Regions from separate parts of the Serratia grimesii genome, predicted to be linked through region 1. Evidence: predicted binding sites of a transcription regulator. Region 1 holds the regulator's gene; each other region holds the start of a gene.
The links. The regulator PurR, encoded in region 1, represses purine synthesis genes. The targets are predictions, from matches to a motif close to CANGCAAACGTTTGCNTG.
Positions count from the first base shown of each region.

Region 2: SGBXF1_RS08470 (amino acid aminotransferase) is a predicted target of PurR. The motif match lies at 3,758-3,775, and genes of this name have one in related genera.
Region 3: purT (formate-dependent phosphoribosylglycinamide formyltransferase) is a predicted target of PurR. The motif match lies at 2,089-2,106, and genes of this name have one in related genera.

Region 1 is NZ_LT883155.1:2,322,117-2,330,194, forward strand. Features, by position in the region: gene SGBXF1_RS10980 (riboflavin synthase) at 1-187, shown strand, start outside; gene SGBXF1_RS10985 (I78 family peptidase inhibitor) at 217-513, shown strand; gene cfa (cyclopropane fatty acyl phospholipid synthase) at 582-1,733, opposite strand; gene punC (purine nucleoside transporter PunC) at 2,074-3,282, opposite strand; gene punR (DNA-binding transcriptional activator PunR) at 3,406-4,350, shown strand; gene purR (HTH-type transcriptional repressor PurR) at 4,347-5,372, opposite strand; gene cydH (cytochrome bd-I oxidase subunit CydH) at 5,696-5,785, shown strand; gene sodB (superoxide dismutase [Fe]) at 5,839-6,417, opposite strand; gene SGBXF1_RS11020 (C40 family peptidase) at 6,614-7,435, opposite strand; gene SGBXF1_RS11025 (Grx4 family monothiol glutaredoxin) at 7,850-8,078, shown strand, end outside.
Region 2 is NZ_LT883155.1:1,822,370-1,830,447, reverse strand. Features, by position in the region: gene pncB (nicotinate phosphoribosyltransferase) at 1-541, shown strand, start outside; gene asnS (asparagine--tRNA ligase) at 768-2,168, shown strand; gene ompC (porin OmpC) at 2,471-3,595, shown strand; gene SGBXF1_RS08470 (amino acid aminotransferase) at 3,841-5,031, shown strand; gene SGBXF1_RS08465 (MBL fold metallo-hydrolase) at 5,102-5,749, opposite strand; gene mepK (peptidoglycan L,D-endopeptidase MepK) at 5,816-6,364, opposite strand; gene ldtD (L,D-transpeptidase) at 6,546-8,078, opposite strand, start outside.
Region 3 is NZ_LT883155.1:3,000,484-3,008,561, forward strand. Features, by position in the region: gene yqfB (N(4)-acetylcytidine aminohydrolase) at 1-86, opposite strand, end outside; gene SGBXF1_RS14150 (YebG family protein) at 126-449, opposite strand; gene dbpA (ATP-dependent RNA helicase DbpA) at 538-1,920, opposite strand; gene purT (formate-dependent phosphoribosylglycinamide formyltransferase) at 2,164-3,342, shown strand; gene SGBXF1_RS14165 (YoaH family protein) at 3,380-3,622, opposite strand; gene SGBXF1_RS14170 (glycosyltransferase) at 3,686-4,693, opposite strand; gene pabB (aminodeoxychorismate synthase component 1) at 5,194-6,567, shown strand; gene SGBXF1_RS14180 (CoA pyrophosphatase) at 6,564-7,142, shown strand; gene sdaA (L-serine ammonia-lyase) at 7,587-8,078, shown strand, end outside.

The DNA of each region.
Region 1 (8,078 bases):
TCGTTTTTGCGTACATCTGATCCCGGAAACGCTGGAACGCACCACGCTGGGTAAAAAACGCCTGGGTGATAAGGTGAATATTGAGATCGACCCGCAAACACAGGCGGTGGTGGACACCGTTGAGCGTGTTTTAGCGAGCCGTGAAGCGGCGATGGCGGCGGCGAGCGCGCTGTCGCAGAAGATCTGACGGACGACAAACCAGAGAGGAGCAAACGCGTGAAGTTTTATGGGAAAACGTTGATGTTAACGGCGCTGTTGGCGCTGAGTGCTTGTAGCAGTTCGCCTGAACAGGGCGCAGCCAACCCGGCCGTGGACGCAGAAAATGATACCTGCGGTGCGGCACAGTATCAGAGCTATGTAGGTAAACCGCTGTCAGCGCTTGAAGGTGTGCGGATTGACTCACAGGTGCGCGCTATTCCGTATAACTCAGCAGTTACGATGGACTTTAATCTGCGCCGTCTGAACTTCCTGGGTGACAGTGATGATAAAATCATCCGCGTTTATTGCGGCTGATACCTATTAGGTCATCAAGGTATGAAAAGAACCCCGGCTGATTTACCGGGGTTTTTTATTGCGCAGTGTTATCGCGGAACGCGGATACCACCTTCAACGCCTTTCGGGCTGAATACCACCTGCCACAGTTGAATATCCCGCGCGCGAAATGCGCCGGCACAGGCGTTCAGATAATAACTGAACATGCGTTCGAAGCGATCGGAATAACGTTGGGCGAGTTCTGGCCACGCTTGTTTGAATCGCTCGTACCATGCCATCAGCGTGCGATCATAATCAGCGCCAATATTATGCCAGTCCTCCATCACAAAATGCCCTTCGCTGGCTTGGGCGATATGGGTAACGGAAGGCAAACAGCCATTCGGGAAGATATATTTGTTGATCCACGGGTCAACATTCATATCTGTCCGATTCGAACCGATGGTGTGTAGCAGGAATAAGCCGCCCGGTTTTAAATTACGCTCAACAACATTGAAGTAGGTGCGGTAATTTTTGGGGCCGACGTGCTCAAACATGCCGACAGAAACGATACGGTCAAACTGTAGGTGCAAATCGCGATAATCTTGCAGCAGAATTTCGACGTCCAGCCCGGCACAGCGCTCTTGCGCCAGCTTTTGTTGCTCGGCAGAAATGGTTACGCCCACCACGGACACGCCAAAGTTTTTTGCTGCATAGGCGGAAAGCCCACCCCAACCGCAGCCGATATCCAGCAAACGCATACCCGGTTGTAGCTGCAGTTTTTCGCAAATCATCCGCAGCTTGGCATCTTGCGCCTCTTCCAGCGTAGTTGCCTCTTTCCAGTAGGCGCAGGAATACTGCATATAAGGATCGAGCATCTGCGTAAACAGGTCGTTCCCCAGATCGTAATGCTCTTTACCGACAATCCAGGCGCGTTTTTTCGATTGCAAATTGGTTAATCGCGCAGCGGCAATTCGGAGAGTATCTTTTAGATGGCGGGGGAGTTTCTTTTCCAGACCGGCGCGGACAACATGTTGAAAGAATATATCCAGCCGTTCACATTCCCACCAACCGTCCATATAGCTTTCGCCAAGGCCGAGAGAACCCTCCTGTAGAACGCGTTTAAAAAAATCGGGGTTTTTAATCTGAATATCGAAAGGGCGTGAGCCGTTTATTTCAATACCGGCCATGCTGAGCATTTCATGAGCGATACGGTACCATTGGTTGTCCTGGATGCTCACATCTTCTATACACGATGAACTCATAGCTTCTCCATCACCTTCTTCTGACTTATGACCCGCCAAAAAATAGCTTAGACAAATTCTGCGGGTGCATACGTTTACCTACGGTAAAAAGTCCCGTGGCGTCTGATATCCGACTATGAACAGAGGAAAATTTTAAGAAGGTTCCAGCGCAAGAAACGCGGGAAAGACAATCCTTAAAAAAGTGTGACGCCATGCGCGTACACAACAGCAATTTGTGATAAAGAAATTATAAAAGTGTTATTTTAAAAGGTCGTTTTGAGTATAGGCTTGCCGAGGCGCTTACTCAACTGTAAATCGCACTCGGCAAAAATATTCTTTAAGTGATTATTAATAATGACAATTATGACGCAGAGTTAGCATGTTCCTGTCGCGTTGTCTGACTGTCATCCACCACTTTACCGCGTTGCAGCATATAGCCCATTCCAGCCAATACTACCGTCGACACCATCACCGTGACTGTTGCCAGCAGGGGTTGGGCAATAAATGCCGAAACCAGCATACTGGCGACAAAACACAGGCCCAACTGCAAGGTGTTTTGCAGGGCTGCGGCTTTACCTGTGCCTTCTGGGAATGGCGTTAGCGCATTCGCCACTACGATTGGGTAGGTGGCTCCGTTGACCAATGCCATCACGCAGAACGGAATCAACAATGTGGTCAGTGTCGGCTCAGTCAGCGTGGCAACCAAGTACAGAGACACCATACTCACACCATAAGCTACCAGCAGCCACGGCAGTAACGTGTTGCCATTAATGCGATTTAATGCGGTACGGCAGCCATAACCCCCTAATAAGAAGGCAAGGGTCTGCGGTACATAACTCAGGCCAATATCATTTGGGCTGTACCCCATATCACCAAGAATAAACGGTGAACCGGTCAGCCAGGCAAAAAATCCGGCCGAACAGGCGGCAAAGATGGTGACGTTCCCGCTAAAGGCCGGTGATTTCAACAGTTGCAGGAAGGTCAGGCTGTTTTTCTTTTCGGTGGTGGGTGCCGCCTTGGCGCTTTCTTTCAATAGCAGGGTAGGCAGCAGCAGTATAACGGTGATGCCCAGCAGCACGGCGAAAATAGCGCGCCAACCCATATGGTTTAACAGCCATGCCCCGACCAGCGGTGCCAGTGCGGGTGAAAGCGCCACCAGTGGCATAATAGTGGCGAAAACACGGTTTGCCTTACCTTCACGGTAACGGTCAATGACGAGCGCTTGCCAGGTGACCGCGGCGGAACAAACCCCAATGGCCTGGATAAAACGCAGCGACCAGAGCTGAACGGCATTCTCTACCCACAACATGCCCAGGCAACCCAGGGCAAACAGGGCCAGACCAATCAATAGTACGGGCTTGCGGCCAAGGTGATCGGAAAGCGGGCCCCAGAGTAATTGTGCAAAGGCAAAGCCGGCCAGGAAGATACTCAGGCTGGCGCTGATCGCCCCGGCAGAAATTTGCAGGTCTTGCTGCATCACACCAAAAGCGGGCAAGTACATGTCGGTAGCCAGGTAACCCAGCATACTCAGACCGGCAAGATAGAACATAAAACCAAAGGAATTTCGCATGGTATTTCTCGTTAATATTTTATTGTCGCAGGTTTTTAGCGCCGGCAAGTGTATCCGGCTGGATCTCTGCTTGTGAAACGGTAATATTTGCAAAGTGCTGTTAAAAAAATTGAAGGCAAAACCATGTGGTCTGAATATTCTCTGGATGTAGTGGATGCTGTTGCCCGAACCGGTAGCTTTAGCGCAGCGGCGCAGGAATTGCATCGGGTACCCTCAGCGGTAAGTTACACCGTGCGGCAACTTGAGCAATGGCTGGCGGTACCGTTGTTTGAGCGTCGTCATCGTGATGTGGAGCTGACGCCTGCGGGTGTGCTATTTATTCAGGAAGCGCGTGGTGTCATCAAAAAAATGCTCGACACCCGACGGCAGTGTCAGCAAGTAGCCAACGGCTGGCGTGGTCAGTTGAAGATTGCCGTAGATATTATCGTCAAGCCACAGCGTTGCCGTCAGTTGGTGTTGGATTTTTATCGGCATTTTCCTGACGTTGAATTATTGGTTCAGCCAGAAGTGTTTAATGGCGTGTGGGATGCATTGGTGGATGGCCGTGCTGACATGGCGATAGGTGCGACGCGGGCCGTGCCGGTCGGTGGTGGGTTTGCCTTTCGCGATATGGGCGACATGCGTTGGTTATGCGTCGCCAGCCCCCAGCACCCGCTGGCCGCTTTAGAGGGGTTACTGAACGATGACCAGCTCCGGCCTTTCCCGTCACTGTGTCTGGAAGATACCTCACGTAATCTCCCCAAGCGGGTCACCTGGACACTGGATAACCAACGGCGGTTGGTAGTGCCGGACTGGGCGTCGGCGGTGGATTGCCTGTGCGCCGGATTGTGTGTGGGGATGATGCCCGCACATCAGGTCTTGCCGTTAGTAGAACGTGGGGAACTGGTAGCGCTACAGTTGCAGCAGCCGTTTCCTGCCAGCCCCTGTTGCCTGACATGGCAGCAAAATACGCCATCACCGGCGATGGCCTGGCTATTGGACTATTTAGGCGACAGCGAAACGTTGAATCAGGAATGGTTAAGTGAAGTGACGCCGGAAACCGCAGTGGCTTCCGGCGTGAATGACTAACGGCGGTAATCGATAAACGGACCGTCAGCAACCGAACGGCGCTCAACCAACTTAGGATGAACCTCGATCACCTGTGACTCTTCACGCTTGCTGATGATGCGGTCCAATAACATGGTGAATGCCATCTCACCCAAGCGCTCTTTAGGTTGATGAATCGTGGTCAGTGCCGGGGTGAAATAGCGCGCATTGCGCACGTTATCATAGCCAATGACCGAGATATCTTGCGGCACGCGTAGCCCAAGCTCATCGGCGGCACAGATAGCCCCCATTGCCATGATATCGCCGCCACAGAATACCGCGGTTGGACGCTGCTTCTGCGACAGTATCTGGTGCATGGCCTTGTAGCCGGATTCTGGCTCAAAGTCACCCTGGACGACCCACTCGTCGCGCACGTCGATATTGGCTTCTTCCATGGCTTTTAAGAAGCCCTGATGGCGTCCGCCCCCAGTGTTACGCGCCAGTTGGCCGGGAATGGCACCGATATCGCGGTGTCCGCGCTCGATCAGATAACGTCCAGCCAGATAGCCACCTTCGAAGGCATTATCAATGATGGTATCAGTAAAATCACCGCGTGCTGCGCCCCAGTCCATCACGACCATCGGGATGTTGCGATAATCTTCCAACATGCCGAGCAATTGGTCTGGGTATTCTGAACACATCACCAACAAGCCATCGACGCGCTTTTGCGCCAGCATCGCCAGATAGGCGCGCTGTTTGTCCAAATTGTTGTGCGAGTTACACAGAATCAGCGTATAGCCTTTGCTGTAGCAACTGTTTTCTACCGCTTCGATCACTTCAGCAAAGTAGGGCGCTTCACTAGAGGTTGCCAGCAGACCAATCGATTTGGTGTGATTGACCTTCAGACTGCGCGCCACAGCACTGGGTGAATAATGCAGCTCTTTAATCGCGGCACCCACGGCCGCTTTTGTCTCTTCGGCGACGAAACGAGTCTTATTGATGACGTGCGAAACGGTGGTGGTGGAAACGCCAGCGCGTTTGGCCACATCTTTAATCGTTGCCATGTAAAGAATGACTCCTGAACTCACATGTTGCAGTATGTAAGTGTGATGTTAATCGTTTGCCTGCGTAGATCCTTCTCCAAAGAAGCGAAAACTGAGTTTTTAGTGTGTTGAAGTCGTCAGCGCTTGGTCAGGAGGGGCATTTTGCCGGTACACAGTTGTGAACTGCGAATTTTGTCCCATATTGAGCAAAAGGGGAAGAGGTAATCGGTATTATAAACCGGGAAATGATAACAAGATTTTATTGGCCAACTGTGTGAAAATGGTTTGACGCATTAATTGTGTGCCTTTTATCCTTGGGAAAACCAATCTGAAAAGGAGTTGTAATGGATACCGATCTGAAAATGTCACTGTTCACCACTGTCTGTGCGCTGGCCGTGATTATTGCTTTTAGCTTCACCGCAGCATTGAACTGATCCCCGAAGTAAAAACAGGCGCAGCTTAGTGCGCCTGTTTGCCTCAACCCGCGTTATGCCAGGTTTTTCTCCACAAATGCCCAGTTAACCAATGCCCAGAAATTCTCCAGGTAGGTCGGGCGTGCGTTGCGGTAATCGATATAGTAGGCGTGTTCCCACACGTCGACGGTCAGTAACGGTTTGTCTTCACCGGTCAGCGGCGTACCAGCGTTCGACGTATTAACAATAGCCAGCGAGCCGTCAGCCTTTTTCACCAGCCAGGTCCAGCCGGCGCCAAAGTTTTTGATTGCAGCCTCGCTAAATTGCTCTTTGAAGGCGGCGAAAGAACCAAACGCCTGATTGATAGCGGTAGCCAATGCGCCCTGAGGCTCACCACCGCCCTGTGGCGATAAGCAGTGCCAATAGAAGGTGTGGTTCCATACCTGAGCGGCATTGTTGAAAATGCCGCCACTGGACGCCTTGATAATCGCTTCCAGAGATAACCCGTCAAACTCGCTACCTTTCAGCAAATTGTTCAGATTGACCACATAGGCGTTGTGATGCTTACCATAGTGGTATTCCAGTGTTTCTGCTGAGATGTGGGGTTCGAGAGCGTTTTTCTCATACGGTAGTGCAGGTAGTTCAAACGACATTGCTTCCTCCTTATACAGGATCCATCCGGTACTCAATTACCTGGGTAACAGGTTGGCCTGTTTTTATTGTGGGTATTTAGCTTAGCAATTTTCGCAATAAAAATCAGTGATGAGTCTGAGAAAGGTACAGGTACGGCAGTAAGCGTTGGAGAATTAAACCGAAGAGAGCGGCTGGTAAGGCCAGCCGCAGAACGAATTATCGAATGGTTTTCGGTGTCACTACACGGCGTGCGCCGATGTAATGGTTTTGCCAGTAGTCATTGTCGAGCTGGCTGATACGAATTTCTTCACCGGTGCGCGGAGACTGAATAAATTTGCCGTTGCCCAGATAGACACCTACATGGTCGGCTACGCCGCGATTGTTAATGCGGAAGAACACCAGGTCACCACTTTCCAATTCATTTTTCTTGATCGGTGCGGCGTCACGCAGGTGATACATTTCGTTAGCGGTGCGTGGCATTTTGATTTTTACCACGTCTTTATAGGCGTAATAAATCAGACCGCTGCAGTCAAAACCGGTTCTTGGTGAAGTACCGCCCCAGCGGTAAGGTTTGCCCATTTGGTCCATCAGCTTGGCCATCGCGGTTTGCTTGGCGTGCTGGTAGCGTTTCTTATGTGCTGGGGTGAGCTTCAGCGGTTTTTCATCACGTGCCAATTTAGCGGTTGCCATACCGGCTTCACGATGACGACCATAGCCTTTTTTGTAACCCTTTTTCGGCGGGGTCACTTTGATTTTGGCGATTTGTTGAGTTTTGTGTTTCGATTTGGCGCTGACGATCTTTTTAGCGGCTTTTTCTGTTTTGGCTTTGGGAACCTTGGCTGTTTTTTGCGGGGTGGTGACTTTTACTTTTTTGCTGCTAGCCTTAACCGCTTTCTTTTTCTTACGGTCATCTGGCCGGGCTTCGTTTACGTGGCTCTTGCGCTGCTCAGCGGCAATACGCGCCTGTGGCGCTGCGTGCGCCAAATTGAAGAATAGCTGTGTAAACAACAGCACAAAAAGCGTAAGAATTAAACGCATGTCGACGTTACCAACCTTGGCCCCGGAACAGATATCGAAAGAATGACAGTATTCCCGAATTTCGCCATATAAAACAGCGAAGAACTCATAAATGATAATCCATATTGTGAGAAAACGTTAATGGCATTTTTTTTGCCGAAAAATCAAACCGTTAATGTATAAAAAACCAACAGAAAACGCGTGGGGAATAATTAAACGACGTGTTTTGGTGAAAAAATATATTAGTGAAATGGCCAGATTAAAAATGTTATTCTGTCCATATGTTTTGGTCGGAAAGGCCTTGCCGGTGATACGCGACTGACAATGGGGAATGCCCTTGCAAAAGATGGCGTTTTCTTGTGACGGTTTCAGCCGCTACAATAGCCCGTGTGATGCATGTTGTAGCCATGAGATTTGGCTTGAGGAAGCAATATAATGACGACGACGATTGAAAAAATTCAGCACCAGATCGCTGAGAACCCAATTTTGCTGTACATGAAAGGTTCACCGAAATTGCCAAACTGTGGTTTCTCCGCACAAGCCGTGCAGGCATTGTCTGCCTGTGGCGAGCGTTTTGCCTACGTTGACATTTTGCAGAACCCGGACATTCGTTCCGAGTTACCGAAGTATGCCAACTGGCCGACGTTCCCACAGCTGTGGGTCG
Region 2 (8,078 bases), 500 kb from region 1:
ATGGTTCCAGGCGCACCAGCAGATCAGCCCGGTGTTGGCTAACAGCCAGCGAGCGGCATTGCAGGCTTGGCTGGACGAATACCCAGACCAGCTCGGCATCGCACTGACCGACTGCATCACCATGGATGCCTTCCTGCGAGATTTCGGCCTGCAATTCGCCCAACGTTATCAGGGCCTGCGGCACGACTCAGGTGACCCGTTCGAATGGGGTGAGAAAGCCATAGCGCATTACCAGAAGCTCGGTATTGATCCGATGAGTAAAACGTTGGTGTTCTCTGATAACCTGGATTTGGACAAAGCACTGGCGCTCTACCGGCACTTTTACCAACGCGTCAACCTGGTGTTCGGCATAGGTACACGCCTGACCTGCGATATTCCCGGCGTAAAACCGCTGAACATCGTGATTAAGCTCGTTGAATGCAAAGGCAAACCGGTGGCGAAACTCTCCGATAGCCCAGGCAAAACCATCTGCCAGGATCAAGCCTTTGTAAAAGCATTACGTAAGGCTTTCGACCTACCGCTGGTGAAGAAGGCGAGCTAAGCGCCCCCGTTCTGCGTACGCTAAAAAGCCGGCTGAATTTCCCCCGCCGGCTTTTTCTTCTTTATAAGATACTTTTCGTTGCTCCCTTTTCGCGCTTCCCCAAGAAATGTTGCATCAATCCGGCGATTTCTGCTTGTGCTCTGCACCGCGGCAAGTAACATAGCAACATCCCCATATTCTTGGGTTGTAAGCTATTTCTAAACCAAATAATTAAAGAGAGAAATCTATGAGCGTAGTGCCTGTAGTCGACGTACTGCAAGGCCGTGCTGCGGTTGACAGTGAAGTCACCGTGCGCGGTTGGGTGCGTACCCGGAGAGATTCTAAAGCTGGTATCTCCTTCCTGGCCGTCTATGACGGTTCCTGCTTTGATCCGTTACAGGCCGTCGTTAATAATTCTCTGCCGAATTATCAGGATGAAGTGCTGCATCTGACCACAGGCTGTTCGATTGAAGTTACGGGTAAAGTCGTCGCCTCTCCGGGTGAAGGCCAGAGTTTCGAGCTGCAAGCAACCGCGATTAAAGTCGTTGGCTGGGTTGACGATCCGGACACCTACCCGATGGCGGCTAAGCGCCATAGCATCGAATACCTACGCGAGGTCGCTCACCTTCGTCCACGAACCAACCTGATCGGTGCCGTTGCGCGCGTGCGTCATACGCTGGCGCAGGCCATTCACCGTTTCTATCACGAAAATGGCTTCTTCTGGGTTTCCACTCCGCTGATCACCGCTTCCGATACTGAAGGCGCTGGCGAAATGTTCCGCGTTTCAACGCTGGATCTGGAAAACCTGCCGCGTACTGATAAAGGGGCTGTCGATTTCAGCCAGGACTTTTTCGGTAAAGAAGCATTCCTGACCGTTTCCGGCCAGCTGAACGGCGAAACCTACGCCTGCGCATTGTCTAAAATTTACACGTTCGGCCCAACATTCCGCGCTGAGAATTCCAACACCAGCCGCCACCTGGCGGAGTTTTGGATGATCGAACCAGAAGTGGCGTTTGCAAATTTAGAAGACATCGCCGAGCTGGCAGAAAAAATGTTGAAGTATGTGTTCCAGGCCGTATTGAACGAACGTATGGATGACATGCAGTTCTTCGCCGAGCGCGTAGACAAAGATGCAATCGACCGCCTGCAGCGTTTTGTCTCTTCCGATTTCGCTCAGGTGGATTACACAGAAGCCGTGGAAATTCTGATCGCATCAGGTCAGACGTTCGAAAACCCAGTCTCCTGGGGTATCGATCTGTCTTCCGAGCATGAGCGCTACCTGGCGGAGAAACACTTCAAAGCACCGGTTGTCGTAAAAAACTACCCGAAAGACATCAAAGCTTTCTATATGCGTATGAACGAAGATGGCAAAACCGTTGCAGCGATGGACGTGTTAGCCCCAGGCATTGGTGAAATCATCGGTGGCGCACAGCGTGAAGAACGTTTGGATGTGCTGGATCAACGTCTGGAAGCTATGGGCCTGAATAAAGAAGATTACTGGTGGTATCGTGATCTGCGTCGTTACGGCACCGTACCTCATGCTGGCTTCGGTTTGGGCTTTGAACGTTTAATCGCCTATGTGACCGGTGTACAAAACGTGCGTGATGTCATTCCATTCCCGCGTACGCCACGTAATGCAAGCTTTTAATTAATCAGATAATACATTTTTTAATTAATTTAGTTACAAAACCAAGGCCAGCTTTGCTGGCCTTTCGCATTTTTTAATATTGACCCACGTCACAAAGTTCCCTGAATATTACATTTAGTTACAAATACTTTCTTTTTGAAACCTCATTGCGACATTGGTAGCATTTTCGTTCTAGATTAACCCGGCTGTGAATGGAACACTGCGTGCAGACACAGGACGACACCAATCTATCAACAATAGTTCAAAAGAATTATTGGCGGCAGTGGCAAAGGTGTCCGAATAACACCAATGAGGGTAATATAATGATGAAGCGCAACATTCTTGCAGTGGTAATCCCAGCTCTGTTAGCAGCTGGTGCAGCAAACGCTGCTGAAATCTACAACAAAGACGGCAACAAGCTGGATCTGTACGGCAAAGTTGACGGTCTGCACTACTTCTCAGACGACAAAGGTAATGATGGCGATCAGACCTATGTTCGTTTCGGCTTCAAAGGTGAAACCCAGATTACTGACCAACTGACCGGTTACGGCCAGTGGGAATACAACGTTCAAGCTAACCACTCTGAATCTCAAGGCACCGAAGGCACCAAGACTCGTCTGGGCTTCGCTGGTCTGAAATTCGCTGACTACGGTTCATTCGACTACGGTCGTAACTACGGCGTACTGTACGACGTAGAAGGCTGGACAGATATGCTGCCAGAATTCGGTGGCGATACTTATACCTACACTGACAACTTCATGACTGGCCGTACTAACGGCGTTGCTACTTACCGTAACAACAACTTCTTCGGTCTGGTTGACGGTCTGAACTTCGCAATTCAGTACCAAGGTAAAAACCAGAACGACGGTCGTGATGTTAAGAAACAAAACGGCGACGGTTGGGGCCTGTCTTCTACTTATGACATCGGCGAAGGCATCAGCGTAGGTGCTGCATATGCTTCTTCTAACCGTACCGATGATCAGAAACTGCGTTCTAACGAACGTGGCGACAAGGCTGATGCATGGACTGTTGGTGCTAAATATGACGCGAACAACGTTTACCTGGCAACCATGTACTCCGAAACCCGTAACATGACACCATACGGCGGTGGTAACTTCAGCTCAACCTGTAATGCTTCTACAGATTGCGGCGGTTTTGCTAGCAAAACTCAGAACTTCGAAGTGACTGCTCAGTACCAGTTTGACTTCGGTCTGCGTCCAGAAGTATCTTACCTGCAGTCTAAAGGTAAGAACCTGAACGTCCCAGGCGCAGGTTCTGACCAAGATCTGGTTAAATATGTTTCTGTTGGTACCACTTACTACTTCAACAAAAACATGTCTACCTATGTTGATTACAAAATCAACCTGCTGGACGACAACGAATTCACTAAAGCCACTGGCACTGCTACCGACGATATCGTAGCTGTTGGTCTGGTTTACCAGTTCTAAGTTGTCACACTTAACGACGATTTACCGTCGGACAAGTTAAAAAACAGGGCTTCGGCCCTGTTTTTGTTTTTGTATAACGCGTAAATTTTTATCCTGCTAATCCCCCCTTCCCCATCATTTTTTATGCCGAATATGCAACCTTCACAAGATCGAGGTGTTTTTCTCGCAAACGGTTGGCAAAGGGCATAACTGGCGCTACCCTGATGCCTCTGTCTGCTTAACTCCGAGCCATGGAAGCACCTGACATGTTTGAAAAAATCACTGCTGCACCTGCCGATCCAATCTTGGGTCTGACCGACATTTTCCGCGCTGACGCACGCCCTAACAAAATCAACCTGGGGATTGGCGTATACAAAGATGAAACCGGTAAAACCCCGGTGCTGACTAGCGTTAAAAAAGCTGAACAGTATCTGCTGGAAAATGAGACCACCAAAAACTATCTCGGCATTGAGGGGATTCCTGCGTTCGCCAACTGTACGCAAGAGCTACTGTTCGGCAAACAAAGCCCTATCATCGCTGACAAGCGTGCACGTACCGCACAAACACCAGGCGGCACCGGTGGCCTGCGTGTGGCAGCTGACTTCATCGCCAATCAGACCAGCGCAAAGCGTATCTGGATCAGTAATCCAAGCTGGCCGAACCACAATAACGTATTCGGCGCCGTCGGCCTTGAAGTGTTGGAATATGCTTACTACGATGCCGCCAATCATTCATTAGACTTCGATGGTTTGCTAAATAGCCTAAAACAGGCTCAGGCCGGTGATGTGGTCCTGTTCCACGGCTGCTGCCATAACCCAACCGGCATTGATCCAACAGCAGAGCAATGGGCTCAGTTGGCAGAATTGTCCGTGGCTAACGGTTGGCTGCCGCTGTTCGACTTTGCTTACCAGGGTTTTGCAAAAGGCCTGGAAGAAGATGCCCAGGGCCTGCGCATTTTTGCTGCCAAGCATAAGGAACTGATCGTTGCCAGTTCTTACTCAAAGAACTTCGGTCTTTACAACGAGCGCGTCGGTGCCTGCACCATTGTTGCCGCGGATGCCGAAACCGCCGATCGTGCCTTCAGTCAGGTGAAAGCCGCCATTCGTGCCAACTACTCCAACCCACCGTCACATGGCGCCGCCATTGTTGCGACAATCTTGGGTAACGACGCACTACGTGCATTGTGGGAGCAAGAGCTGACAGATATGCGTCAACGCATTCACCGTATGCGTCAGCTGTTCGTGAATACCCTACAGGAGAAAGGCGCGGAGCAGGACTTCAGCTTTATCATCAATCAGAACGGCATGTTCTCGTTCAGCGGGCTAACCAAAGAACAAGTACTGCGCCTGCGCGAAGAGTTTGGCGTCTATGCCGTTAACTCTGGTCGCGTGAACGTTGCGGGCATGACCCCGGACAATATGGCACCGCTGTGCGAAGCCATCGTCGCCGTGCTGTAAAAGTCATTGCGGATATATAGCAAAAGGGGCGCTAAAAGCGCCCCTTAGTTATTTCTGCCGGGAAATAATCCTACCAGATAGCGGGCTCTTCACGCAGGAACGGATTTGTTTCACGTTCTTGACCGAAGGTAGACATTGGCCCATGACCAGGAATAAACGCCATGTCGTCACCTTGCGGCAATAGCTTGGTGCGAATCGAGTTGATCAACGCCTGGTGATCACCTTGCGGGAAATCACTACGCCCCACACCGCCGTTAAACAGCACGTCACCCACCAGCGCCAATCTCGCCTGTTCATTAATAAACACGATATGGCCGGGAGTATGGCCTGGGCAATGCAGCACCTTAAGCGTCATCTCGCCCACCTGCACACTGTCCCCTTCTTCCAACCACTTTGTTGGTGTCAGCGGCGCACATTCTTCGAGTCCAAACATACGACTCTGTGCAGGCAAGCCATCCAGCCAGAAAGCGTCTTTTTTATCCGGGCCGTAGATCGGCACCTGATAATGTTCAGCCAGCTCAGCAGCTGCACCTACGTGATCGAGATGGCCATGCGTTAGCAGTATCTGCGTGACAGTCACGCCCTGCTTTGCTATTTCAGCCTTCAGTTTTTCCGCATCGCCACCGGGATCGACCAACGCCGCCTGTTGGGTGCTCTCACACCAGATCACGCTGCAGTTCTGACTAAAGGCGGTAACGGGAATAATTTGGTATTTCATAAGGCTCCAACGACAACAGCGCCATACCCTGACGGGCTGGCGCTACTCACTTATGGTGCACAACGATTACCAGGTCCGCACCGGGCCGGTATCGATGTGTACAAAGTTGCTACGTGGGTAATATCCTACACCACCGGCGCTCATTTTTAACGCCGCTTTACGGATATTACTCAATTGGATGCCTTCGATATGGAAGTCCATCGCCTGGCCCTTAGTGTGGTAGCTATGCTTAGCCACACCGCGACTGCGCTCACGCAGTTCATTATTGGTATCCAGAGAACGATAACCTGATACCAGCTGTACCGGCTTGTTAGTACCCAACAGACCTTGCAAGCGATAGAGATGATCAAACAAGCGGGGATCGATCGACTTAACCTTATTGGCACGATAATCACGGAAAAGATGATTAAGACGAACTAATTCGTCTTTATTATATCCCTTCCCGTCGAAGAATTCGGCCTTCAGTGATTCGCCCGTATGCATGTTATTTACAACCAAAATACGCGGGCGCGAAGTAGAAAGACTGGCAAAGGCTTGCCCTGGGAGCAGCGCTATGCCCATGGCAGCGCTACCTAACGCCAGCCATTTACGGCGATGATGATCAATTTTGTCCATGTTTCTGTTAAACCCGGCAAGAATATCAAAATATATGCACAAAACAGCGCACTGCCCGAACCATAACCGCCTACACAAGCTGAGTCAACCCGTGATGTCCCGCGGTTTGCAGGCACCCAAGGAATAGGTGCCTGCATCATGGCCCGATATTCTGACCGTTATTTATTTATAATTACTGCATTTATTGCATTAATTTTTCGGCCTGAGCCAAAATTTGTGCACCCGATCTCACCGTATCATCATAATTGTAAATATCTGTGCGGAATTGTGGTTTTCCATCATCAGAAACCCAGGCGGTTAAATAATACAATTTAACCGGAATATGCTGGCGGATATTCACGTAGGTAGTATTCCCCTCTTTCAAGGTGGACGACACTCGCGTGTTATTCCAACCCGCATCCTGTAACAGCATGTTTGCCAAATCCGATGCCTTATTGACACGCACACAGCCGGAGCTCAAAGCGCGAATGTCTTTCTGGAACAGGTTATGGTTAGGCGTATCGTGCAAGTAGATGGCATCCGAACTCGGCATGTTGAATTTGAAGCGACCCAACGAGTTGGTGGCACCTGGCGCCTGACGAATCCGATACGGGAAGTTCCGGGCAGAAACCATGTTCCAGTCAATCATCGCTGGGTTAATCACTTCAGCATCGTTGCTCCAACCGGAAAGCACGGTATAACCGTGTTTTTGGAAGTAGCTTCCATCACGCATTGCCTTCGGCACAATGTCCTCACGCACCAGCGTAGTCGGCACGTTCCACGGCGGGTTAACCACCACATTATTCAGCGCACTGTTCATCAATGGCGTCTTACGGCTTGGCCTGCCGACAATCACTCGCGAAGAAAGCACTTCATTGCCGTTCTGATAATACGTCAATGAGTAGTTAGGTATATTCACCATGATCCCGGTGCCAACATGGCCGGGAAGAATGCGTAAACGTTGGATATTCAGCGCCAACAGTGAGGCACGCATTCGTGGCGTAACGTTTAGCCATTCACGCGTACGTGGGCCAATCACGCCATCAGCACTCAACCCTTGCCATTTCTGGAAGCGTTTAACACCCTCAACCAGATCGTTGGTATAGCGATTATCAGTGACCGTCACTGGGCTTTCAGACTGCTGCGTAAACGGGGATTGTGGTGATGGTACGATATCTTTGACCGGCGCAGCCGCCGGACTGACAACAGCACTCTTGGCCTCGCGATTTTTTTCTTCATCGACAGATAGGCCACCGTCATCGGGTTCATTACGCGAACCCGTTAATACCGCAGGCGGGTCCTGTGTTTCATCCGGCGCAGTAGTGGCTATCGCGGTTAGCATGCCGTTGCGCGTTAAAATCTCACGCAGGGCAGGAATATCATTGCTCAGTTGATCAGGGCGCAGGCTCGGACCATTCGCCATCTGCGGCCATGGGCGATTGTCGGCCAGCATATCGCGTAATGCCTGATGCATCTTGGCGTATTGCGGGTGCTGCGGCGCCAGCGAGGTGACATACGCCAGAGTCTTGCCCTGACGCACCGCCAGTTGCCATTGATTAATCACCGTATTGGGCGGTAAACCGAGTTTGTACGGAATATTGCTGTATAACCAGCTATTGCCATTAGCACCAATAGATGACACGAACTGCAAATAACCCAGCATCGCATCAGACAGTACGACATCTCGTCCCACATCGGTAATGGCTGGATCAGTCAGCTGTTTTACCCATTGGGT
Region 3 (8,078 bases), 680 kb from region 1:
TCACTGGCATCCCGAATGGTGATGGTCTTGAGGCCTGCCAAGATGTCTTGTTCAAAGCGACTGAAGAAAGTTATTTCACGGCTCATTCTAGATCCTTTTTCATCACATTGCCGCAACATAAGTCATTATGCTGCCTGCTTTTCTGACGCAGATCCCTCTTTTGTGGTAGGGACAGGTTTTTCCGCTTTAACTTTGGCCGGTTTCTTCGGTGTTTCTACCGGCGCCGCACCGCGCAGAATTTGCCCAAGCACGTCTTTATTTTCCGCCAGGAAGAAACTCAGCCCTTCACGTTGCTCGTCATCCAGGGTCAACGGTGCCTGCTGCAACCATTCACCGAGGCTGTCAGCCAGATCCAGCATTTTGTCGTAAGCATCGGCTTCTTTCTTGGTTGCGAAAGTCATCTTTTCCTCACCGTTTCTCACCACCACATAGTGAACTTCAACTGCCATGTGTGCATTCCTCAAAGGTTAGAATACTGTAATTTTATACAGTATAAGGTGATTTTACGCAGGGATGCAAGTGCACCCCTGACGTGATTTATTTCAACAACCGCACCTTGCAGTTCTTACCCTTGATTTTACCCTGTGTAAGCTGTTGCAGTGCCTTACGGGCACTAGCTTTGCGGATCGCCACATAGGCATGCACGGGGAACATATCTATCTTGCCCACTTCAGCAGCCGTTAACCCGGCGTCACCGGTCAAGGCACCAAGAATGTCACCAGGACGAATTTTGGCCTTACGCCCACCGTCAATACACAAGGTCACCATCTCGGCCTCAAGCGTAGTATTACTCGCACCACTCAGTTCAGACACCGGTGCCCAGTTAACTCTTATCTGCAAATACTCTTCGATCGCATGCGCACGCGCCATTTCCTGCGGTGTGCACAGGCTAATTGCCAGGCCACTCAGGCCAGCGCGCCCGGTACGACCAATACGGTGTACGTGCACTTCTGGATCAAATGCCAGCTCATAATTGACAACCAGCTCCAGTTCTTTAATGTCCAGACCGCGCGCTGCAACGTCGGTCGCCACCAGCACGCGGCAGCTACGGTTGGCAAAACGCACCAGCACCTGGTCACGATCGCGCTGTTCCAGATCACCATGCAGTGCCAATACGCTTATACCGCGTGCTTCCAGCGCTTCATATACGCTCTGGCAATCGCGCTTGGTGTTACAGAACACCACGCAGGAAGACGGTTGGTAATGACGAATGGCCGACACCAACACCGCTGGACGTTGATCGCGAGTGGTTTCGTAGAAGCGTTGTTCGATGGTGGTTTGTTCTTCGCCATCGTCCACTTCCACATTTAACGGATCGCGCTGTACACGTGCGCTGATACGTTCAATACCATTTGGGTAAGTCGCCGAGAACAACAGCGTCTGGCGCTGTGGCGGCGTATAGCTGATCACATCATCGATGTCATCGGCAAAGCCCATGTCCAGCATGCGATCGGCTTCGTCCAATACCAGCACTTTCAGCTCGTCCAGCACCAGCGTTTTCTTACGCAGGTGTTCCTGAATACGCCCAGGTGTTCCCACCACGATATGCGGTGCATGCACCAAGGAGTCGAGCTGGGGTCCCATAGGCTGGCCACCACACAGAGTCAAAATTTTGATGTTCTGAGTGAAGCGTGCAAGACGGCGCAGTTCTTTGCTCACCTGGTCAGCCAGTTCACGTGTCGGGCACAGGATTAGCGCCTGCGCAGCCACCTGAGCTACGTTAATTTTGTCCAGCAGGCCGATGCCGAACGCCGCCGTTTTACCGCTGCCGGTTTTTGCTTTGGCACGTACGTCCTGCCCTTTCAGGATGGCGGGCAATGCAGCAGCCTGCACCGGTGTCATTTCGGCATACCCCAGTTCATTGAGGTTGGCCAACTGTTCGGCTGGCAGCGGCAGGGAAGAAAAAGAAACTGTGCTCACGGCGATAACTCTTATATGGCAAATGGAATGGCGGCGCGCCTATGGGCAGCACCGAATTAACCGCAGATGATAACAGAGATAGGGGGGATTACGGATTTCACACATAAAAAAAGCCGCTACTTGCGGATTTTGGCGGCAGTGACAGCAATACGCTTGCCTTCGGCTGCATACGCAAACGTTTTCGTATATACTGTTCGCCCATTATCAGACCGCTTTACACTCCACAGATCCAGGTACGAGACTATGTTAACTATTGGAACCGCCCTGCGCCCATCCGCCACTCGCGTTATGCTGCTCGGCTCCGGCGAGCTGGGTAAAGAAGTTGCCATCGAATGTCAGCGTTTGGGACTGGAAGTGATCGCCGTTGATCGCTACGCTGATGCCCCAGCCATGCACGTGGCACATCGCAGCCACGTTATTAACATGCTGGACGGCAACGCGCTGAAAGCCGTGATTGAACAGGAACGTCCTGATTATATCGTGCCTGAGATCGAGGCTATTGCCACCAGCATGCTGGTTGAGCTTGAACAGCAAGGGCACCATGTAGTGCCATGCGCCGAGGCAACTCGCCTGACAATGAACCGCGAAGGCATCCGCCGCCTGGCCGCAGAAACGCTCGATCTGCCAACCTCTCCTTATCGGTTTGCTGATGACAAAGAGGCATTTCTGCAAGCTGTCGATGACATCGGCTACCCCTGCATCATCAAGCCGGTCATGAGTTCCTCCGGCAAAGGCCAAAGTCTGATCCGCACCCCAGAACAACTAAACGCGGCCTGGGAGTACGCCCAACAAGGTGGCCGTGCCGGCGGCGGCAAAGTGATTGTCGAAGGGCTGGTTAAGTTCGACTTTGAAATCACCCTGTTGACCATCAGTGCCATTGATGGCGTGCATTTCTGTGCACCGATCGGCCATCGTCAGGAAGATGGGGATTACCGTGAGTCATGGCAACCTCAGCAAATGAGTGATCTGGCACTGAGCCGCGCGCAGGCGATTGCGGAAAACGTGGTGAAGGCGTTGGGCGGTTTTGGCCTGTTTGGTGTGGAACTGTTTGTTTGTGGGGATGAGGTGATTTTCAGCGAAGTTTCTCCACGCCCGCATGATACCGGCATGGTGACCCTGATTTCGCAAGATCTGTCCGAGTTCGCCCTGCACGTTCGCGCTTTCCTTGGGCTGCCTATTGGTGCGATCCGCCAGTTTGGGCCGTCGGCCTCTGCGGTGATCCTGCCTCAACTGACCAGCAGTGATCTGCGCTTCAGCGGTCTGGACCGCGCCCTGCTCGGCCACAATCAACTACGCTTATTCGGCAAACCAGATATAGATGGGCAACGTCGGATGGGTGTCGCGCTGGCTACGGCAGAAAGCATAGCGCTGGCAGTTGAATCAGCCAAACAGGCTGCGGCTGCGGTCTTGGTTGAAGGATAATACTTTTTTTGGGGCCGGCTTGCCGGCCCCTGCAACATCAATAGTTTTCGTCTTCTTCCGAGTCATCATCAGCCTGGTCGTCCGGCCGTTCCTGATACTCTTCATCGTCTTCGTCATCAAACAGCACGCTGACCTGGTCACCCTGATGTTTTTCGCGGATTTCCTGTGCAACGCGCGCAATGGCTTCACCACTGCTCATGCCTTGTTCCATCAAAAAATGGATACGATCCGCAGCTTCCTGCTGCTCTAGATGGCTCAGTGACGGCATACCTGCAAGCATGTGTTTCTCTCCGGCAAAATGGAGGGCGAGTATACCCCCTAAACCGACGGATCCCAACGCTTGTTATTCCGCAGCCGGTTGTGAAACATGTTCACCATGCCGCCACTGTTTCAGGCGATGAAGCCAGAGTATGACGTGCCAGCCTTGTTTTAGGCCACGCGCGTTGGTGAACATGGCGCGATCAATACCGCGTTGGTAGAACTCATCGGTGATTTGGCACTGTGCAGCCAACTCAGGTTCACGGCGGATACTGTGGCAAATCCCCAATGCTTCGCGCGCGATTTGCCAATGGAAAGCGGGTCTGATGTCAATTTTTCGTGCGTAACGCTGGTTAAGAGCCATCAGCATCTCCACTATTTTCATATAATGACGCTGATATTCCACGTTAGCTTTACCAATACGGCGGCGATTGCTGATCGATTGCTCATGAACGCGCTGGCGATACAGCGCCTTACTGATGTATTTCACCCGCTTGGCATTAAACATCACTTCGGTGGTCCAGGGTATATCCTGGTGATGTAATCCCGGTTCGAAATACAGCTGATGCTGTTTAATGAAATCAAGACGATAAACGGCTAACCAAACCACATGAATAAATTTTCTTGATTTCAGCGCACGCTCCAACCATTGAGTGCCACTGATAACATGCGTATCGCTTAGTCGATTTGGCGGAATAATCGGTTGAAGTTCATCCGCATGGGTGAAATAACGTTCACCATTACACTGCATGACATCCAATTGATTTTTTTCGGCCAGCTCAATGAGCGTTGAATACATTTCAGGCGCTAATAAATCATCGGCGTCAGGAAAGGCAACATATTTGCCTTTGGCAACAGCCAGCCCGGCATTGCGTGCACAGGATACACCGGCGTTACGCTGATCAATGACAGTAATATGTGAGTACTGTCGAGCATAACGATGGGCAATATCGCCAGAGCCATCGGTGGAACCGTCATTGACGATGATCACTTCCAATCGCTGTTCCTTTTGGGCCAGCAATGACGCCAGAAAAGGTTCAAACAGCTCACCCACGTTGTGCAACGGGACAATAACACTCAGCATTAGGGGCATAGGCAGCTCTTCGCAAAAGTAACGAATGAATATTTTTAAAAATATCAGGGTGCATTTAAATAAAGTGAGGCATTCACCAGTCGATTTATTCGAAGGCTTAAATGCGTCTTGTTACCATTTATATTTTTATACGCGCACTCTCACAGGCAGTAATTTATCACCCAAAATACAGAACATCTTTACCGTACTTAATACGAATGGATTCCTGTACTCTCGGCTAGTGATAACAATCAAAAATAATAACCAAATGAAACTAAAAACTGATTCTTCTGTTTTTAGCTTTAGATATAAGAAACATATCAACCATTGACTGATATAATTATTTTTAACATATTAGATTATAGCTAAAGTCGCAAAAAATGCTTCATTTGCAAAATTGTTTACTCGCCGTTTATGCAAAGTGTGCTTCACCTGCCGATGCCAAGACATGCACCCGCCGGTTGAATATGGCAGAATAGCCAACAGAAACAGCCGTCTGTTAGTCAGGTTTATTGAGGCCCATGAGCATAACCGCACCGAATATTAAGTCTTTACCTTATACCCGCACCGCACTGTTAGAGTTGTTTGCACCGCTTGCACAACAGCCTTGGGCGATGCTGTTGCATTCCGGTTTTGCCGAACATTCACACAACCGTTTCGATATCCTGGTCTCCGCGCCCTGCGCTACCTTAACAACCCGTGGCTCCATCACCGAGATCCACTGCGGTGAAGAGCATTGGCAATCTTCGGAAGACCCTTTCAGCCTGCTGCAACAGCAACTGGATCAACTGAATTTGCACCCCGAGATTGATACCTGTTTGCCATTTCAGGGGGGCGCACTGGGGTTGTTCGGTTATGATTTGGGCCGCCGCGTGGAAAAACTGCCGCAATTGTCTCTGGCCGATATCACGCTGCCGGATATGGCAGTTGGCATTTATAACTGGGCTCTGATTGCCGATCATCACCAACAAACGCTGACATTGTTGAGTTATGAGGATGTAGAGCAACGTTGGCAATGGCTCCGCGGCCAACAAGCTGAACCCCGACAAGCATTCACTTTAACCAGTTGCTGGCAAGCCAATATGACGCGACAACAGTACGGTGAAAAATTTCAGCGTATTCAGCGCTATCTGCGCAGTGGTGACTGTTATCAAATCAATCTGGCACAGCGATTTTCTGCTGAGTATCAGGGCGATGAATGGCAAGCATTTCAGCAATTGAGCACCAGTAATCGTGCGCCCTTTTCCGCGTTCTTACGGCTGCCACACAATGCCGTCCTGAGCGTTTCACCCGAGCGTTTTCTATGGCTGGAGAATCACCATATCCAGACTCGCCCGATTAAAGGCACCCTGCCACGCCTGGCCGAACCTGAACAGGATGCTCAACAAGCGCAACGGCTGGCGAGCTCCGCCAAAGATCGTGCGGAAAACCTGATGATTGTCGATCTGTTGCGTAATGATATTGGCCGTGTCGCCGAGCCTGGCAGTGTGAGGGTTCCTGAGTTATTTGTGGTCGAACCCTTCCCGGCAGTGCATCATCTGGTTAGCACCATCACGGCGACCCTGCCGGAACACACCCCTGCGACCGAACTGCTGCGCGCGTGTTTCCCAGGCGGTTCCATTACCGGTGCGCCCAAAGTGCGTGCGATGGAGATCATTGAAGAATTGGAGCCACAGCGGCGCAACGCGTATTGCGGCAGTATCGGCTACATCAGTGCCTGCGGCACTATGGACACGAATATCACCATTCGCACACTCATCACTGAAAACAACCGTATTTACTGTTCCGCCGGTGGCGGCATCGTTGCTGACAGTCAGGAACAAGCGGAGTACCAGGAAACCTTTGATAAAGTTGGCCGCATCTTGCCACAACTGGGGGAGTTTACCGCTTCGTGAACCAACCGACTTATCCAACCTCATTGGCAGCCTTCATCAGTCGTTTTCAACTGCAGCTGCCGCAGGCGTCGCAAATCTCACATAACGTTCGCCCGGCGGCGGTGTTAATCCCTATTATCTGCCGCCCCGAGCCTACGCTGCTGCTCACCCGTCGCGCTGATTCACTGCGTAAACACCCTGGTCAGGTCGCCTTTCCTGGCGGTAAAACCGATGCCGACGACGGCTCAGCGATTATCACTGCCCTGCGAGAAGCCCATGAAGAAGTGGCGATCCCGCCTCAAGCGGTCACCATTTTGGGGCAACTGGCGCCTCTCGACAGCAGTACCGGCTTCCAGGTCACTCCTGTTGTTGGTCTAATCTCTCCAGATGTACGATTTGTCGCCAATGCGGACGAAGTGGCCGATGTTTTTGAAATACCATTACACGAAGCACTGACATTATCGCGTTATTATCCACTCGATATTCAGCGTGCCGGTCATTCACACCGCATTTATCTTTCCTGGTATCAGAGCCAATTTGTCTGGGGGTTAACCGCCGCCATCATTCGGCGCCTCGCACAACAGGTCAGCATTTAGCGTTAATTCCGTGACGCAGCTCACAAGCCAAACGGTTACCTGCACAACAGACGTGGGTAAAGCGATCGGCATCACTTCATTCGTTTGCTTTTTCAACTAGCTTCTGGTTATCAGAGTTTTAAAAAAACTGTAAACCCTCTCTTCAACCTTACGAAATACCTGTAAAATACCGCCGTCCGGAATAAACCACTATGCAAGCAAGGTTTAAGCGGGTGCGTTCAGCAGTGAAAGCTGGCGCGATTGCCATTAACGGAGTTTAGGCAGCGGAAGGTTCCAGGGCCGGCCGAATGTCTGAGGCAATCACTAACAGAACTAACACCACGGATTATTTTATTTCATGCGAAAAAGACAGCCGAACCCGTACGGTCCTTTTACAATATCGCTGTTCCCTGCGCGGTTTTTAACCGATGCAGCCATAACAATATGCCTCTAAGGAGTTTTAGCGTGATTAGCGTTTTCGACATGTTTAAGATCGGCATCGGCCCGTCCAGCTCTCATACGGTTGGACCGATGAAAGCCGGCAAACAGTTTGTCGACGATCTGGTAAATAAAGGCCTGATGCCTTCTATCACGCGTGTTGCTGTAGATGTTTACGGCTCACTCTCATTGACCGGTAAAGGTCACCATACCGATATCGCTATCATCCTCGGCCTGGCAGGTAATATGCCGGATACCGTTGATATCGATAGCATCCCGGGTTTTATTCGCGATGTAGAACAACGTCAACGCCTGATGCTGGCCAATGGCCTGCATGAAGTCGATTTCCCACGTGATGGCGGCATGGTTTTCCGCAGCGACAATCTGTCACTGCATGAAAATGGCATGCAAATCCACGCCTTCGCTGGGGATAAACAAGTTTTCAGCAAGACTTACTATTCAATCGGCGGCGGTTTTATCGTCGATGAAGAAAACTTCGGCAAAGCCGACGAACATGAA